Regions from separate parts of the Cryobacterium sp. TmT2-59 genome, predicted to be linked through region 1. Evidence: predicted binding sites of a transcription regulator. Region 1 holds the regulator's gene; the other holds the start of a gene.

Evidence for each region. Region 1 encodes HrcA, which represses chaperone genes, less so after heat shock. Its sites were predicted from a motif close to TTNGCACTCGNNNNNNNCGAGTGCNAA; they were not measured.
Region 2: a site for HrcA is predicted at 4,612-4,638, ahead of groES (co-chaperone GroES). Genes of this name have one in related genera too.

What each region holds. Positions count from the first base shown of each region.
Region 1 is NZ_SOGM01000062.1:12,305-19,902, reverse strand. Features, by position in the region: gene lepA (translation elongation factor 4) at 1-159, shown strand, start outside; gene E3T24_RS10405 (DUF1990 domain-containing protein) at 164-811, shown strand; gene hemW (radical SAM family heme chaperone HemW) at 816-2,042, shown strand; gene E3T24_RS10395 (DUF4870 domain-containing protein) at 2,218-2,598, opposite strand; gene E3T24_RS10390 (DUF4870 domain-containing protein) at 2,695-3,141, opposite strand; gene hrcA (heat-inducible transcriptional repressor HrcA) at 3,308-4,330, shown strand; gene dnaJ (molecular chaperone DnaJ) at 4,396-5,517, shown strand; gene E3T24_RS10375 (16S rRNA (uracil(1498)-N(3))-methyltransferase) at 5,524-6,264, shown strand; gene E3T24_RS10370 (HIT domain-containing protein) at 6,287-6,664, shown strand; gene E3T24_RS10365 (PhoH family protein) at 6,717-7,598, shown strand, end outside.
Region 2 is NZ_SOGM01000030.1:29,439-37,036, forward strand. Features, by position in the region: gene rimI (ribosomal protein S18-alanine N-acetyltransferase) at 1-542, shown strand, start outside; gene tsaD (tRNA (adenosine(37)-N6)-threonylcarbamoyltransferase complex transferase subunit TsaD) at 539-1,606, shown strand; gene E3T24_RS05305 (DUF4190 domain-containing protein) at 1,766-2,161, shown strand; gene E3T24_RS05310 (DUF4190 domain-containing protein) at 2,255-2,893, shown strand; gene E3T24_RS05315 (hypothetical protein) at 2,979-3,392, shown strand; gene E3T24_RS05320 (methyltransferase domain-containing protein) at 3,385-4,584, opposite strand; gene groES (co-chaperone GroES) at 4,713-5,009, shown strand; gene rarD (EamA family transporter RarD) at 5,084-6,040, shown strand; gene E3T24_RS05335 (ABC transporter substrate-binding protein) at 6,238-7,533, shown strand.

The sequences.
Region 1 (7,598 bases):
AAGTGCTACGGCGGCGATATCTCCCGCAAGCGCAAGCTGCTCGAGAAGCAGAAAGAGGGCAAGAAGCGCATGAAGATGGTCGGCCGGGTCGAGGTGCCGCAGGAGGCCTTCATCGCCGCACTGTCCGGCGACGAGCCCGCCAAGAAAGAGAAGAAGTAAACGGATGCGCCGCGCCACCTTCACCGACACCGCCGTCACCTACGCGTCCATCGGCGGCACCCTCGCGCCCGACCTTCTCCGGTACCCGCCCAAGGGCTACCGGCCGATCGTGCGCAGCGTTCGTCTCGGCAGCGGCGCGGACCGCTTCCAGCTGGCCTCGAAGTCACTGATGACCTGGGGCCTGCAGCGGGGCAGCGGCATGACCGTGACCGATCTGCAGGGCGGCACGGGCGAGCAGTACACCGGGTTGGTCTTCGGCGCCGACGGGCAGGCCGTCCGCGACCAGAAGCAGCCCGCCGACGAGGCCACGTTCGCCGAGGACGGCACCCCGTACATCGTCAACGGCATGTCCGCGCACCTCTCGGTCAAGGTCGGCCCGTTCACCATCGACGCCCCGGTGCGCGTGGTCTACGTGGTCGACGAGCCCGACCAGGTCGGCTTCGCCTACGGCACCATGGCCGGGCACCCGGAGAGCGGCGAGGAGTCCTTCATCGTCGACCACCGGGAGGACGACTCCGTCTGGCTCACCATCCGGGCTTTTTCCCGCCCCAGCACCTGGTTCTACCGCTTGGGCGCGCCGGTGCTGCGGCTGCAGCAGGCGAAGTTCACGAAGCGCTACCTGCGGGCGCTGCACCCGATCGGCGGGGCATAGACCCGTGGGCAGTGCCCTTCCCCTCGGCGACCCCGCACCCCGCGACGGCCTGCTGCCGGCCACTGCCGCGCACCGGGCCGCGGACCGCGACTTCGGCGTCTACCTGCACGTGCCCTTCTGCCGGGTGCGCTGCGGCTACTGCGACTTCAACACCTACACCGCCACCGAGCTGAGGGGCGCGTCCCAAAATGACTACGCCGGCCAGGCGATCAGCGAGGTCGAGGCGGCAGGCGGCATCCTCGAGGCATCCGGCGTGCCCGCGCGCCCGGCGGCGACCGTCTTCTTCGGCGGAGGCACCCCGACCCTGCTCCCGGCCGCCGACCTGATCCGGATGCTGCAGGCCGTGCGTTCCACCTGGGGCCTGGCCCCGGGGGCCGAGGTGACCACGGAGGCGAACCCCGACTCCGTTGATGCCGCCTACCTCGCCACCCTCGCCGACGCCGGCTTCACCCGGGTGTCCTTCGGCATGCAGTCCGCCGTGCCGAGCGTGCTCGCCACCCTGGAACGCACCCATGATCCCGAGCGGGTGCCGCTCGTCGTGCAGTGGGCCCGCGACGCCGACCTCGACGTGTCCCTGGACCTGATCTACGGCACACCGGGGGAGACCCTGCTCGACTGGCGCACCAGCCTCGAACACGCCATCGCGCTGGCCCCCACCCACATCAGCGCCTACTCCCTGATCGTCGAGGAAGGCACCAAACTGGCCCGCCAGATCAAACGCGGCGAGCTGGTGCCGGTCGACGAGGACATGCAGGCCGAGTTCTACGAACTGGCCGACGAACTACTCGCCGCCGCCGGGTACGGCTGGTACGAGGTCAGCAACTGGGCCACGGATGACGCGGACCGCTCCCGGCACAACCTCGCCTACTGGCGCAGCCAGGACTGGTGGGGCGTCGGGCCGGGCGCCCACAGCCACATCGGCGGGGTGCGCTGGTGGAACGTCAAGCATCCGTCGGCGTACGCCGACCGCATCCGGGCCGGGGATTCACCGGCGGCCGGGCGCGAAACCCTGGACGCGGCGACCCGCGAAGTGGAACGGGTGCTGCTGCGCACCCGCATCCGTGAGGGCATCCGGATCGACACGCTCACCCCGCTCGGGCGCCGGGAGGTTGCCGGACTGATCGCCGACGAACTGATCGACGCCCGGGCCGCCCTCGGCGGAACGGTCGAGTTGACCCTGCGGGGACGCCTGCTGGCGGATGCGGTCGTGCGCCGCCTCCTCGCCGACTGACGGGCGCACCCACTGCCGCGCTGACGGGCGCACCCACTGCCCTCAGCCCGTCCTGGAACCAATTCGACGGAGATTTTGCCGGAATCGGGGCCGAACAGCCCGCATCCGTGTTTTTAAATCAAAATCTCCGTCGAATTGGCTCGGGGCGACCAGTGTCTGCCGCTAGTGACTGGCCCTAGTTGACGAACTTGATCGTCAACGGGTAGGTGTAGTACTCGCCCTTGTTGGCGGCGAGGGCGGCCATGATGCCGAACACGATGTTCAGGATGCCCGCTGCGGCGAGAATGAGGAACCCGACCAGGATGATGGTCAGGAGCCCCCCGACGGTGTACGCGATCAACAACGTGATCTGGAAGTTCAGCGCCGTGGCCGTGTGCGCCCGGATGAACGGGCCGCGATCCTTGAGCACGATGTAGCCGATCAGGGCGGGCAGGAAATTGAACAGGATCCCGCCGATGTGGATCAGGGTGGCCCACAGTTTCTCGTCTGCGGGGTTCATCTGGCTCGCGGCCTGGTACTGGCCGGCGGGCGGTTGCGGTGGGGTGGACTCGGACATTCGTGCTCCTTCTGACTGTTCTGGCTGGTGCCGGGCTACGGGATCAAGCGGCTACCGATCAAGCGGCTACCGATCAAGCGGCTACCGATCAAGCGGCTACTTGATCAAGTGAAGGGCGTAGGGGTACTGGTAGTGCGTTCCCTCCCTGGCCTTCTGGAATCCGAGGACGGAGAGGACGACCCCGACGATGTAGAGCGCCCAGGCGAGGATGCCGATGACGCCCCCGAGGCCGAAGGTGAGGAAGCCGATCACGTTGGCGACCAAGTTGATGGCGAAATAACCGATCAGGAGCGTGATCTGAAAGTTGAGCGCTTCCTTCGCCTCGACGTTGGTGAAGCGGCCGCGGTCCTTGAAGACCAGCCAGATAATGAGTGACGGCGCAAAGCTCAGGATGCCGCCGAGGTGCGCGAGGGACGCCCACTGCCGGTCTTCCGCCTCCGTCAGGGGTGCCGCAGCGGTCGGAGCAGCGGGCTGGTACGGAGGCTGCGGCGGCCGCTGTCCCCAGTTCGAATCGTCGGGTGTTGGCTCAGTGGAATTGCTCATGATCGTGCCTTTCGGTGCACAGGGGGGACGCTTGTTACATGCCTAAGGTACTGCCGTCAATCATGCGGGAGCAATGGGGAACCACAGCCGGTCGCGGTATGATTGGCAGTCTCATACGAAGAGTGCCAGTGCACTGCGCTCAGGATGAACGGGAGGAGGCGACAACATGGTGTCTGACCGCGGCCTCGAAGTTTTGCGCGTGATCGTTCAAGACTACGTCGCCTCCCGCGAGCCGGTCGGCTCCAAATCGATCGTCGACCGGCACTCTTTCGGAGTTTCGGCGGCCACGATCCGCAACGACATGGCCCTCCTCGAAGAGGAAGAGTTGATCGCGGCCCCGCACACCTCGTCCGGCCGCATCCCGACCGACAAGGGCTACCGCCTCTTCGTCGACCACCTGGCCGACCTGCGTCCGCTGTCCGCGGCGCAGCGCCAGGCGATCGAGACCTTCCTCGGCCAGTCCGCTGACCTCGACGAGGTTCTGGCGCGAAGCGTGCGCCTGCTCTCCCAGCTGACCCACCAGGTGGCCCTGGTGCAGTATCCCTCGCTGTCCCGCGCGAAGGTGCGCCACGTCGAATTGGTGCCCCTGTCCGAGACGCGCCTGCTCTCGGTGCTGATCACGGATGCCGGCCGGGTCGAGCAACGCATCGTGGACCTGCCCCGGCAGCTCGACGAGCCCGTTCTGGCCGAACTCCGCACCCGCCTGAACCACGCCCTGGTCGGACTCAGCATGAGCGAGGCCGCCGCCGCCCTGACCGGAGCCGGCGTGCTCGGACCGTTCGAGCAGCAGGAAGCCGTCGACCTGATCACCGGAACCCTGCACGACCAGGTCGGGGCCAACCGGCAGGACCGGCTGGTGATGGCCGGGGCGGCCAACCTCGTCCGCACCGAGGAAGACTTCACCGGCAGCATCTACCCGGTGCTCGAGGCCATCGAGGAGCAGGTCGTGCTGCTGCGCCTGTTCGGTGAGATGGCCACCGACCAGCACGGTGTGTCCGTCAGCATCGGCCGGGAGAACGCGCCGTTCGGGCTGGCCGAGACATCCGTTCTCACCAGCGGCTACTCGTCGCAGGGTGGCAACCTGGCCCGCCTCGGCGTGCTCGGCCCGACCCGGATGGACTACTCCAACAACATGGCGGCCGTGCGCGCGGTCGCCCGCTACCTTTCACGCCTACTCGGCGAGAATTGACCAGTTCCCCGTGCCGAGAAGCCGGGGGAGCACCACGTATCAGAACATATCGAGGAGAGCCAGCTTTGGCTGACCATTACGAAGTACTCGGCGTTGCACGCGACGCCACCACCGACGAGATCAAGAAGGCGTACCGCAAGCTCGCCCGGCAGCTGCACCCCGACGTGAACCCGGGCGCGGACGCGTCGGAGCGGTTCAAATCCGTGACGCACGCCTACGACGTGCTGAGCGACGCGAAGCAGCGCGACAACTACGACCGCGGCGGGAACGGCCGCTCCGGCGGCGGCAACGGGTACGCCGACGCCAACTTCGGCAACTTCGGGGACATCTTCGAGACCTTCTTCGGCGGAGGCGGAGGCGGCGGCACCCGCGGCCCGAGGTCCCGCCGGGAGCGCGGCCAGGATGCACTGGTCCGGGTCGAACTCGACCTCGACGAGGTCATCTTCGGCACCCACCGTGAGCTCGAGGTGGACACCGCCATCGTCTGCACCAGCTGCAGCGGCACCTGCTGCCAGCCGGGCACGTCGCCCGTAACCTGCGACATCTGCCACGGCACCGGCAACATCCAGCGTGCCGTCCGGTCGCTGCTGGGCAACGTCATGACCAACAGCCCCTGCGGTTCCTGCCGCGGCTACGGCACGATCATCGCGACCCCCTGCGTCACCTGCCAGGGCCAGGGCCGCGTGCGCGCGCGCCGCACGGTGCCCGTCGACATCCCGGCCGGCGTCGACACCGGACTGCGCCTGCAGATGCCCGGCAGCGGCGAGGCCGGCCCGGCCGGCGGCCCCAACGGCGACCTGTACCTCGAGATGAAGGTGCGCCACCACGACGTCTTCAGCCGCGACGGCGACGACCTGCTCGCCACCCTCGAGGTGCCGATGACGGATGCGATCCTGGGCACCACCGCCACGGTGAAGGCCCTCGACGGGGACATCGAGGTCGAGATCAAGCCCGGTATGCAGAGCGCGGAGGTCATCACGATCAAGGAGCGCGGGGTGACTCGCCTGCGCGGGAACGGGCGCGGCGACCTGAAGATCGGCGTGCACGTGACCACCCCGACGCGCCTGGACCACAAGGAACGCGAACTGATCGAAGCGTTCGCGGCCCGGCACAAGGCCCCCGCGCCGGCGCTCAGCGCCTTCCAGCAGGGCTTGTTCGCCAAGCTCCGCGATCGGTTCCGCGGCTAGGCGTCCATGGCACACTTCTTCATCGATGAGGCCCTCCGGGCCTCGGACTGCACGGTCGGGGGCGTCGTCGGCATCGGCGGCGCCGAGGCGCGGCACGCGGTCACCGTCAGCCGGGTTCGCCCGGGAGAGCACCTGCAGATCGGAAACGGCGCGGGGCTGATGCTCGGCGCCACCGTGGTCGGCGCTGAGGCGTCCCTGCTCACCCTGCGGGTGGACACGGTGACCGTCAGCGCGCCGCCGACCCCGCGCATCCGCCTGGTCCAGGCTCTCGCCAAGGGTGACCGGGACGAGTTGGCCGTGCAAGCGGCCACGGAACTCGGCATCGACGGGGTGATCCCGTGGGCCGCCTCGCGCTCGGTGACCCGCTGGGAGGGCGCCAAGATCGCCAAGGGCCGGGACCGCTGGTCGAGCATCGTGCGTGAGGCGTCCAAGCAGTCGATCCGGGCCTGGCTGCCCGCGGTCGGTGACCTGGCGAGCACGAAGACGCTGGCGACCCTGGCCGGCTCCACCCGCATGCTGCTGCTGGAGCCCACCGCGACCGAACGCCTCACCTCGCAGGCCGCACCGACCGACGACCGCGACATCCTGCTCGTGGTCGGCCCCGAAGGCGGCATCTCGCCCGCGGAACTCACCCTGCTCGAGCAGGCCGGGGCCACCCGGGTGCGACTCGGCGACAACGTGCTGCGCACATCCACCGCCGGGCCGGCCGCCCTGGCGATCCTGAACGCGACGCTCGGCCGCTGGTAGCCGGGAAGCTTAAGATAGAGACATGTCTTCCACCGGTGCAGAACCGTCCATTTTCAGCCGCATCGCCGCGCGCGAGATCCCGGCGACGATCGTCGCGGAAACCGACCGGATCATCGCCTTCAACGACATCGCGCCCCAGGCCCCGGTGCACATCGTCATCACGCCCAAGACCGGCGAATACCGCAACGTGGTCGAACTGGCGGCCGGCGACCCCGGACTGCTGGCCGAACTCGTGGCCGTGGCCGACGCACTCGCGGCCGACCTCGCCGACGGGCAGTTCCGTCTCGTCTTCAACACCGGGGCGGCGGCCGGTCAGACCGTCTTCCACGTCCACGCCCATCTCCTGGCCCAGCAGCCCGGGGATCCAGCACTCGGGGAGGGATCGCTTGGGTTCCGCTGACTCCCACGAGCCCGGCCGGGCCGAGGTCCGCGTCCAGGTCGACGGCATCGCCATGGTGCGTCTGCTGGGTGCGCAGGATCGCCTTCTCGCCACCATCGAGAAGGAGCACCCGGGCGTCACCGTGCACGTGCGCGGCAACGAGATCACCCTCTCCGGTGAGGCGGGCCCGGTCGAGGCGGCGCGCTTGCTGATCGAGGAACTCCTGGTCATGATCCGCTCGGGCCGGGACCTGGCCGAGTCCGAGGTGAGCACGTCGGCACGGATGCTCGGAGAAGACAGCAGCACGAGTCCGTCCGAGCGCCTCGGCCCGGCACTCCTGACCTCCCGGGGCCGCAGCATCCGTGCCAAGACGATCGGGCAGAAACGCTACGTCGACGCCATCGACACCGACACGATCGTGTTCGGCATCGGGCCGGCCGGGACCGGCAAGACCTACCTCGCGATGGCCAAGGCCGTGCAGGCGCTGCAGCGCAAGGAGGTCGACCGGATCATCCTCACCCGCCCCGCCGTCGAGGCCGGGGAACGCCTCGGCTTCCTGCCCGGCAGCCTGACCGAGAAGATCGACCCGTACCTGCGGCCCCTCTACGACGCCCTCAACGAGATGATGGACCCGGAGCTCGTCCCCAAACTTCTGGCCGCCGGAACCATCGAGGTGGCCCCGCTGGCGTACATGCGCGGGCGCACGCTCAACTCCTCCTTCGTCGTCCTCGACGAGGCGCAGAACACCACGCCGGAGCAGATGAAGATGTTCCTGACCCGGCTGGGCTTCGGTTCCAAGATGGTCGTCACCGGCGACATCACCCAGATCGACCTGCCGGCCGGATCGAGCGGGCTCCGGCTCGTCAGCCGCGTGCTCGAAGGCGTCGACGAGATCGCCTTCGTGCGCCTGACCAGCGACGACGTGGTGCGCCACTCTCTGGTCGGCCGCATCGTC
Region 2 (7,598 bases), on a different contig from region 1:
TGACCTGGCAGCTGCGCCGGCCCGGCGCCGCCGATGTGGACGCGATCATGGCGCTCGAGAGCCGGATTTTCGCGACCGACGCCTGGTCCGCCGAGGCGATGGCGCGCGACGTCGCCGACCCGAACTGCTACTACCTGGTCGCCTTCCCACCCGACTCGCCCGACCGGATCGAGGCCTACGCCGGCCTGCTGGCCCCTCGCGGCGCCCGGGAAGGCGACGTCCAGACCATCGCGGTCACCGAGCACGCCCGCGGCCACGGGCTCGGCCGCACCCTGATGCTCAGCCTGATCGCGGAGGCACGGAAGCGGGGCGTCCGCGAGGTCTTCCTCGAGGTGCGCGCCGACAACCCCTCCGCCCAGGAGCTGTACCGGCGGCTCGGTTTCGAGGAAATCGGAGTGCGCCGCGGCTACTACCAGCCAGACAACGTCGACGCGATCGTAATGCGACTCGACGTGCCTCTGCCCGTCTCGTCCCTGACACCGGAGCCCCTGACACCGGAGCCCCTGACGTCGGAAACCCTCGCGCCGGAGGCCGCCGAATGAACCGCTCCAATCCGCTCGTCCTCGGCATCGAGACCTCGTGCGACGAGACCGGGATCGGGATCGTGCGCGGCACCACCCTGCTCTCGAACACGATCGCGTCATCGATGGACGAGCACGCCCGCTACGGCGGAGTCGTGCCGGAGGTGGCCGCGCGCGCGCACCTCGAGGAGCTCGTGCCCGCGATCCGGGCGGCAACGCTGGAGGCCGGCATCCGCCTGGACGAGATCGACGCCGTGGCCGTCACCAGCGGCCCCGGGCTGGCCGGAGCGCTCATGGTCGGGGTCGCCGCCGCCAAGGCCCTCGCCCTGTCGCTCGGCAAGCCGATCTACGCGGTCAACCACCTTGTCGGCCACGTCGGGGCGGACGTGCTCCGGATGGGGGCCACCGACACCGCCGAACCCCTCGAATACCCGACCATCGCGCTCCTCGTCTCCGGCGGGCACACCTCTCTGCTGCTGGTGCGCGACCTGGTCTCCGACGTCGAACTCCTCGGCGAGACCATCGACGATGCCGCCGGCGAGGCGTTCGACAAGGTGGCGCGGGTGCTCGGCCTGCCCTACCCCGGCGGGCCCCAGATCGACCGGGCGGCGCTGGAGGGCGACCCTTCCGCCATCCGTTTCCCCCGTGGTCTGAGCCAGACCAAGGACATGGCCAAACACCGCTACGATTTCTCCTTCTCCGGGCTCAAGACCTCGGTCGCCCGCTGGGTCGAACAGAAGCGCGACGCGGGCGAAACCGTGCCCGTCGCAGACGTCGCGGCCAGTTTCCGGGAGGCGGTCGTGGACATCCTGCTCACCAAAGCCGTCGCGGCCTGCGTCGACCTCGAGGTGCCGCGGCTCCTGCTCGGCGGCGGGGTGATCGCGAACGCCCGGCTGCGTCTGGTGGCCGAGCAACGCACGGATGCCGCCGGCATCGCCCTGCGCATCCCGCCGTTGTCGCTCTGCACCGACAACGGCGCCATGATCGCCGCGCTCGGCGCCCAACTGATCATGGCCGGGCACGAGCCCTCGTCAATGGAGTTCGGCGCGGATTCGACCCTTCCGGTCTCGGAGATCCAGGTCTAAGTCCCGGCCAGAGCGGTGTTTACGCTCCGACCGGGTATTCTGGCTTGCACGGGCGCCGTTCGTCTGGTCCGTTGACACCCCATCTGGCGGGGTGCCACTATGGCACCGCCAGATGTTCACTTGCCCAGATGTTCAGTTCTGTCCAGAAGGAGCTTCGCCATGACCGACCCCAACCTGACGCCGGGTACCCCGCCGATGTTCCAGCCGCCCGCGGCCCCCGCGAACCCGGCGCCCGGCACGCCCCAGGTTCAGGCTGCACCGGCCTACGGGCAGAACGCGGCGTACCCGCAGCCGTACGCTGCGCAGGGCTCGTCCGAGAAGTACAACGTGCTGGCGATCATCTCGCTGGTGACCGCGGTGCTCTCGATTTCTCTGGCCGCCATCATCACCGGCCACATCGCCCTGAGCCAGATCGGCAAGACCGGCGAGAAGGGCCGCGGCCTCGCGATTGCCGGCCTGATCATCGGTTACGCGAGCCTGGTTCTCTCGGTCATCATCGGGGGGCTGCTCGTCCTCGCGATCGCCAGCGACCCGACCATCCTCAACAACATGTGAACGAAAACCGGAATCTCGACACCAGGATTCCGGCACAGCTGACGCACTGGAACCCGATCACGGCAGACGCCGTGCGGAAAGGAAGCAACTCAGATGAGTGATTCGAATACCCCCGGCCCCGGCGTCCCGCAGGTCCCCGACGTCCCCCAGGTGCCGGACGTGCCCCAGGTCCCCGACATTCCCCAGTCCGCGGATGTGCCGCCCGCCGCCCAGCCCGTGCGGCCGGCCCAGCCCGTGCCGCCCACCGCCCAGCCCGTGCCGCCGTTCTCCGGCGGCCAGACGCCCCCACCCGGGTACGGACCCCCGACGCCGCCCCCGGCCGGGCCGGCCCCGCCTCCGACCCAGCCGTCGGCCGGACCGACCCAGCCACCCGCCTACTACGGCGCTCCGACGACCCCGCCTCCCGCCTACGGCGCCCCGTCCTCGGATCCCTACGGGGGCGCGCCGGCGGCCAAGCAGCCGATTTTCAGCATCCTCTCGCTCGTGGCCGGCGTGATCGGAATCCTCGGGTTCCCGATCGTCTTCATCCCGATCGCGGGCGGCATCCTCGGGCTGTTCGTTCCGGCCGCGGCCGTCGTGCTGGGGTTCCTCGGCCGGTCGAAGGAACCGCAGGCCCGGGGCTTCTGGCTGACCGGCATCATCACCGGGTTCGTCGGCGTCGCCCTGGCGTTGGCGAGTATCCTGATCTGGGCCGTTATCTTCGCCAGCATGCCCAACAGCTACTCGTACTGAGTTTCACCGCGGGTGCCTGACCGGCGCACCGTTCGGGCGCACGGATGCGGCGGCGCCCGTTTACAGCATGTCGGAGGCAGCAGGAATGGTTGGGGAGTACCGGGACCCGTCGGACGACGTCGACGACTTCCGGCTCGACCTCACCCGACCGCCGGCTTCGGTCGAGGGCGAACTGGACTATGCGTCGACGGTGACGGCTCCCACCGAGTGGGTGCCGTATGTCTACACGGACACCGAGCTGCGTGCCCACGCCGAGCGTCACGGCCTGTCCGTCGCCGCGCTCGTCTTCGGCCTGCTGGGACTGCTGGTCGCCATCTTCGGCGTCTGGGGTGCCGCCCTGTCGCTGGCCGCGATCGTCCTGGCGATCATGGCCCGCGCCACGGAGCACCGGTCGGGCGCGCTCTGGGTCTACGGCCTGGTCACCGGTCTCGCGGGCCTGCTCATCGCCGCCGGGTGGGTGCTGGTCATCACCCTCGTGCTGATGTCCGCCGTCAGCTGAGCGCCGACACCCGCTCGACCAGCAGGGCCACCCGGTGTCCGGCGGCCCGCGTCAGGACGAGCGTTCCTGACTCCGGCCCCTTCAGCCGCAGCCGGGTGCGCAGGGTGGCCGGGTCCACGTCCACGCCGCGCTTCTTGATCTCCAGGGTGCCGATCCGGCGTTCCTGCAGCGCGAGGCGCAGCTTCTTCTCGTCGACCGGCAGGGTCTCGAGCACCCGGAACGCGGTGGCGAACGGCGTGCGCACCAGGCTGGCGGAGGTCAGGTAGGCGATGGACTCGCTCAGCATCAGCGCGTCCAGCGAGCGGGCCAGGTCGCCGATCAGGCGGGCACGGATGATCGCACCGTCCGGCTCATAGAGGTAGTCGCCCAGCACCCCCACCGGGGCGTCCTCGCTGTCGGCCGGGGCGTTCAGCTCATGGCTCCCGTCCCGACCCAGCAGCAGGGCGGACCGGCGGATCCCGGTGCGGGCCAGGCTGCCGAACCAGAGCGCCATCTCGACGAGCTTGCCGTCCACGGACACCCACTGCGCTTCAGCGTCGACCGGGATCTGCTCCCGGTCGTGCCCGGGGCCGAGCTTGACGCCGATGGGCATCCGTTCGCGGAGGCCGAAGACGAAGTCGAGGCTGGGGGAGTAGTCCTCCGGCCGGGTCAGGCGGGAGGTGTTGGTGTGCCCGGCCGTGCGGCGGGCGGGGTCCAGCCAGGCGGCGTCGAAACCGGTGAGGTCGACGCTCTCGGCGTCGGCGTTCAGCACGGTCGCGTTCTCGAACGGGGCCAGGTTGAAGCTGGCGACGGTGGCCGTCACCTCGTCGGCGTCGACCGCGGTCACCTCGAGGTCCATCGCCGCCAAGGCCATTGCGTCACCGCCGATCCCGCAGCCGAGGTCGACGACGCGGTTCAGCGAGGCGCCCGCGAAGCGGCCCGCGTGGAGGGCCGCGACGCGCAGCCGGGTGGCCTGTTCGAGGCCGGTCTCGGTGAACAGCATGCGGCCGGCGAACTCGCCGAACTTGGGCACGGCCCTGGCGCGCAGCCGGGACTGGCCCAGAACCGCGGCCACCAGCCCGGGGGCGTGGCCGGCCTTGCGCAGATCACTCACCACCCGCACCACGTCGGCGGCCGATTCGTACGGCGGCAGCGAGTCCAGCAGGCGCAAACCCTCCGGAGATAACAGCTCAACGAGCTCAGAGCGTTCCATCCCGCAAACCTATCAACTCGGCCGGGTCTGGCACTCACGTTGCGTGAGTGCCAGAAGCGCCCTAAACTCGACTTAGCACTCTCGCTGTGAGTCTGCTAACTAAGTCTTAGCTAAGAAAGAGGTCAACCGTGTCGGTCTCCATCAAGCCGCTCGAGGATCGCATCGTCATCAAGCAGGTCGACGCAGAGCAGACCACCGCTTCAGGTCTGGTCATTCCTGACACCGCCAAGGAAAAGCCCCAGGAGGGTGAAGTTGTCGCCGTCGGTCCCGGCCGGATCGACGACAACGGAAACCGCATCCCGCTCGACGTCGCCGTCGGCGACAAGGTGATCTACTCCAAGTACGGCGGAACCGAGGTCAAGTTCGGTGGTGAGGACCTCCTCGTCCTGTCGGCTCGCGACGTGCTCGCAGTCGTCGTTCGCTAGTCACACACACTGATCGATAGAATCCCGGATGGCCCTGGCCATCCGGGATTCTTCGTTTTGAGAGAGGCACGAAAGTGCAGGACACGCCCCTTCCGCCTTCCCGGGGTGCCGCGCGCCCGGCGCGCTCGGAGCAGAGCACGGGCCTGATCTACGCGGTTCTGGCGTACACGCTCTGGGGCATGCTGCCCCTCTACTTCCTGTTGCTGGCACCGACCGGGGCCTTCGAGATCGTGCCCTGGCGGGTGCTGTTCTCCCTGGTCTTCTGCGCCCTGCTGATCACGGTCACCCGCAAGTGGCGGTCGTTCCTGGGCCTGCTGCGCAAACGCCGGATCGTCTTCACCATGGGGCTGGCCGGGCTCCTGATCTTCATCAACTGGCAGACCTACGTGTTCGCGGCGCTGAGCGGCCATGTGGTCGAGGCGGCGCTGGGCTACTTCATCAACCCGATCGTGACCGTGTTCCTGGGCGTGCTGCTGCTGCGGGAGAAGCTCCGTCTGCTGCAGTGGGTGGCCGTAGGCATCAGCCTCGGGGCGGTCGTCGTGCTCACCGTCGGGTACGGGGCGCTTCCGTGGGTGTCGCTCGTTCTCGCCTTCTCTTTCGGCTTCTACGGTCTGATCAAGAAGCGGGTCGGCCGGGACGTCGATGCCGTCGCCGGTCTCACGCTCGAAACCGTCTGGCTCGCGCCCCTGGCCGTGGTCCAGCTGATCGTGGTGGGCGCCGTCTCCGGCCTGACCATCGGCACGGTCTCGCCGTGGCACACCGTGCTGCTGCTCCTGGCCGGCGTCATCACGGCCGTTCCGTTGCTGTTCTTCGCCGCCGCGGCCCGTCGCCTGCCGCTGACCTACCTCGGCCTGATCCAGTATTTCGCACCGATCCTGCAGTTCCTCGTCGGCGTCTTCGTGCTGCACGAGCCCATGCCGCCCGAGCGGTGGGCCGGATTCGGCCTGGTCTGGCTGGCCCTGGTCGTGCTTACCGCCGACATGGTCCTGACCGGGCGGGCGCCCCGCCGTTCGTCGCTCGAGCCGGCCTGAGGCCGGATCCGTGCGGCGGCGACGCCTCACGCGCAACAGATCGCCGGTGCGAGCGTCATCGGCCGCCGATAACGATTTGGTCCGCGTTACACGGATGTAACACGGTTGCCTTGTTTCGTGCGTTCCCTGTCAATAATGTGACAGAACGGCAGTCATTCGACCGCCGGCATTTCTCATTCCTAGTCCCAAGGAGCAACATGAGCGTATTCGCGAAGGCCTCGGCCTCCCGCTCAGTCCGGGCCGTCGTCACTGGAGTCGCCATGGTCGGCGTCAGTGCACTTCTGCTCACCGGCTGCAGCAGCAATGCTGCTGAACCCGCTGCGTCGGAGTCGCCCGCGGCGAGCGGTGACGCCCAGACCATCAAAGCCGGTGACCGCAATCTCACCCTGAAGATCGGCACCGTCCTTCCTCAGAGTGGCGCCCTCGCCTTCCTGGGCCCGCCCGAAGAGGCCGGTGTCGCGCTGGCCGTCAAGGACATCAACGACGCCGACCTCGGCATGAAGATCGAGCCCGTCTACCGGGACTCGGGTGACACCACCACGGACACCGCGACCGTGTCGGTGACCGACCTTCTTTCCCAGGACGTCTCCGCCATCATCGGTGCGGCATCCTCGGGCGTCTCCAAGACCGTGATCGACCAGATCACCGGTGCCGGCGTCGTGCAGTTCTCGCCGGCCAACACCTCGGCCGACTTCACGAAGTACGCCGACAAGGACCTCTACTGGCGCACCGCCCCCTCCGACCTGCTGCAGGGCGAAGTCCTGGGCAACCAGATCGCCGAGGACGGCAACAGCACCCTGGGCCTGATCGTGCTGAACGACTCCTACGGCACCGGCCTGGCCGACTCCACCACCGCGGCGTTCGAAGCCGCCGGCGGCAAGGTCGTCGCCAAGTCGCTGTTCAACGAGGGTGACTCCAACTTCGCCGCTCAGATCTCCGAAGTGACCGCGGCCAACCCGGATGCGATCGCCCTGGTCACGTTCGACCAGGCCAAGGTCATCACCCCCGCGCTAGTCGGATCGGGCTTCCCGGGCGACAAGCTCTACTTCGTGGACGGCAACCTGGCCGACTACAGCAAGGACTTCGCTCCGGGGCTCGTCGCCGGCTCGAAGGGAACCCTGCCCGGCCTGGACGTCGGAACGCTCGGTGACTTCACCGACCGTCTGAAGGCGGTCGACCCGACCCTGACCGACTTCAGCTACGCGGCCGAGTCCTACGACGCCGTCATGCTCGTCGCCCTCGCGGCGTACGCGGCCAACGACGTCAAGGGTACGACCATCTCCAAGTACCTGCGCCAGATTTCCGGCGGAACCGGCGACGGCACCAAGGTCACCGACTTCAAGGCGGCGGCCAAGGCCCTCGCCGCCGGCGACCAGGTCAACTACGACGGCTTCTCCGGGCCGGTCACGTTCGACGAGTACGGCGACCCGACCGAGGCCACCATCGGTGTCTACGAGTACGCAGCGGACAACACCTACGCACGCATCAACTAGTCACGAACCAGTCACCGACTGATTAGTGATCAGGAAGGGCCCCGACTCCGGTCGGGGCCCTTCTT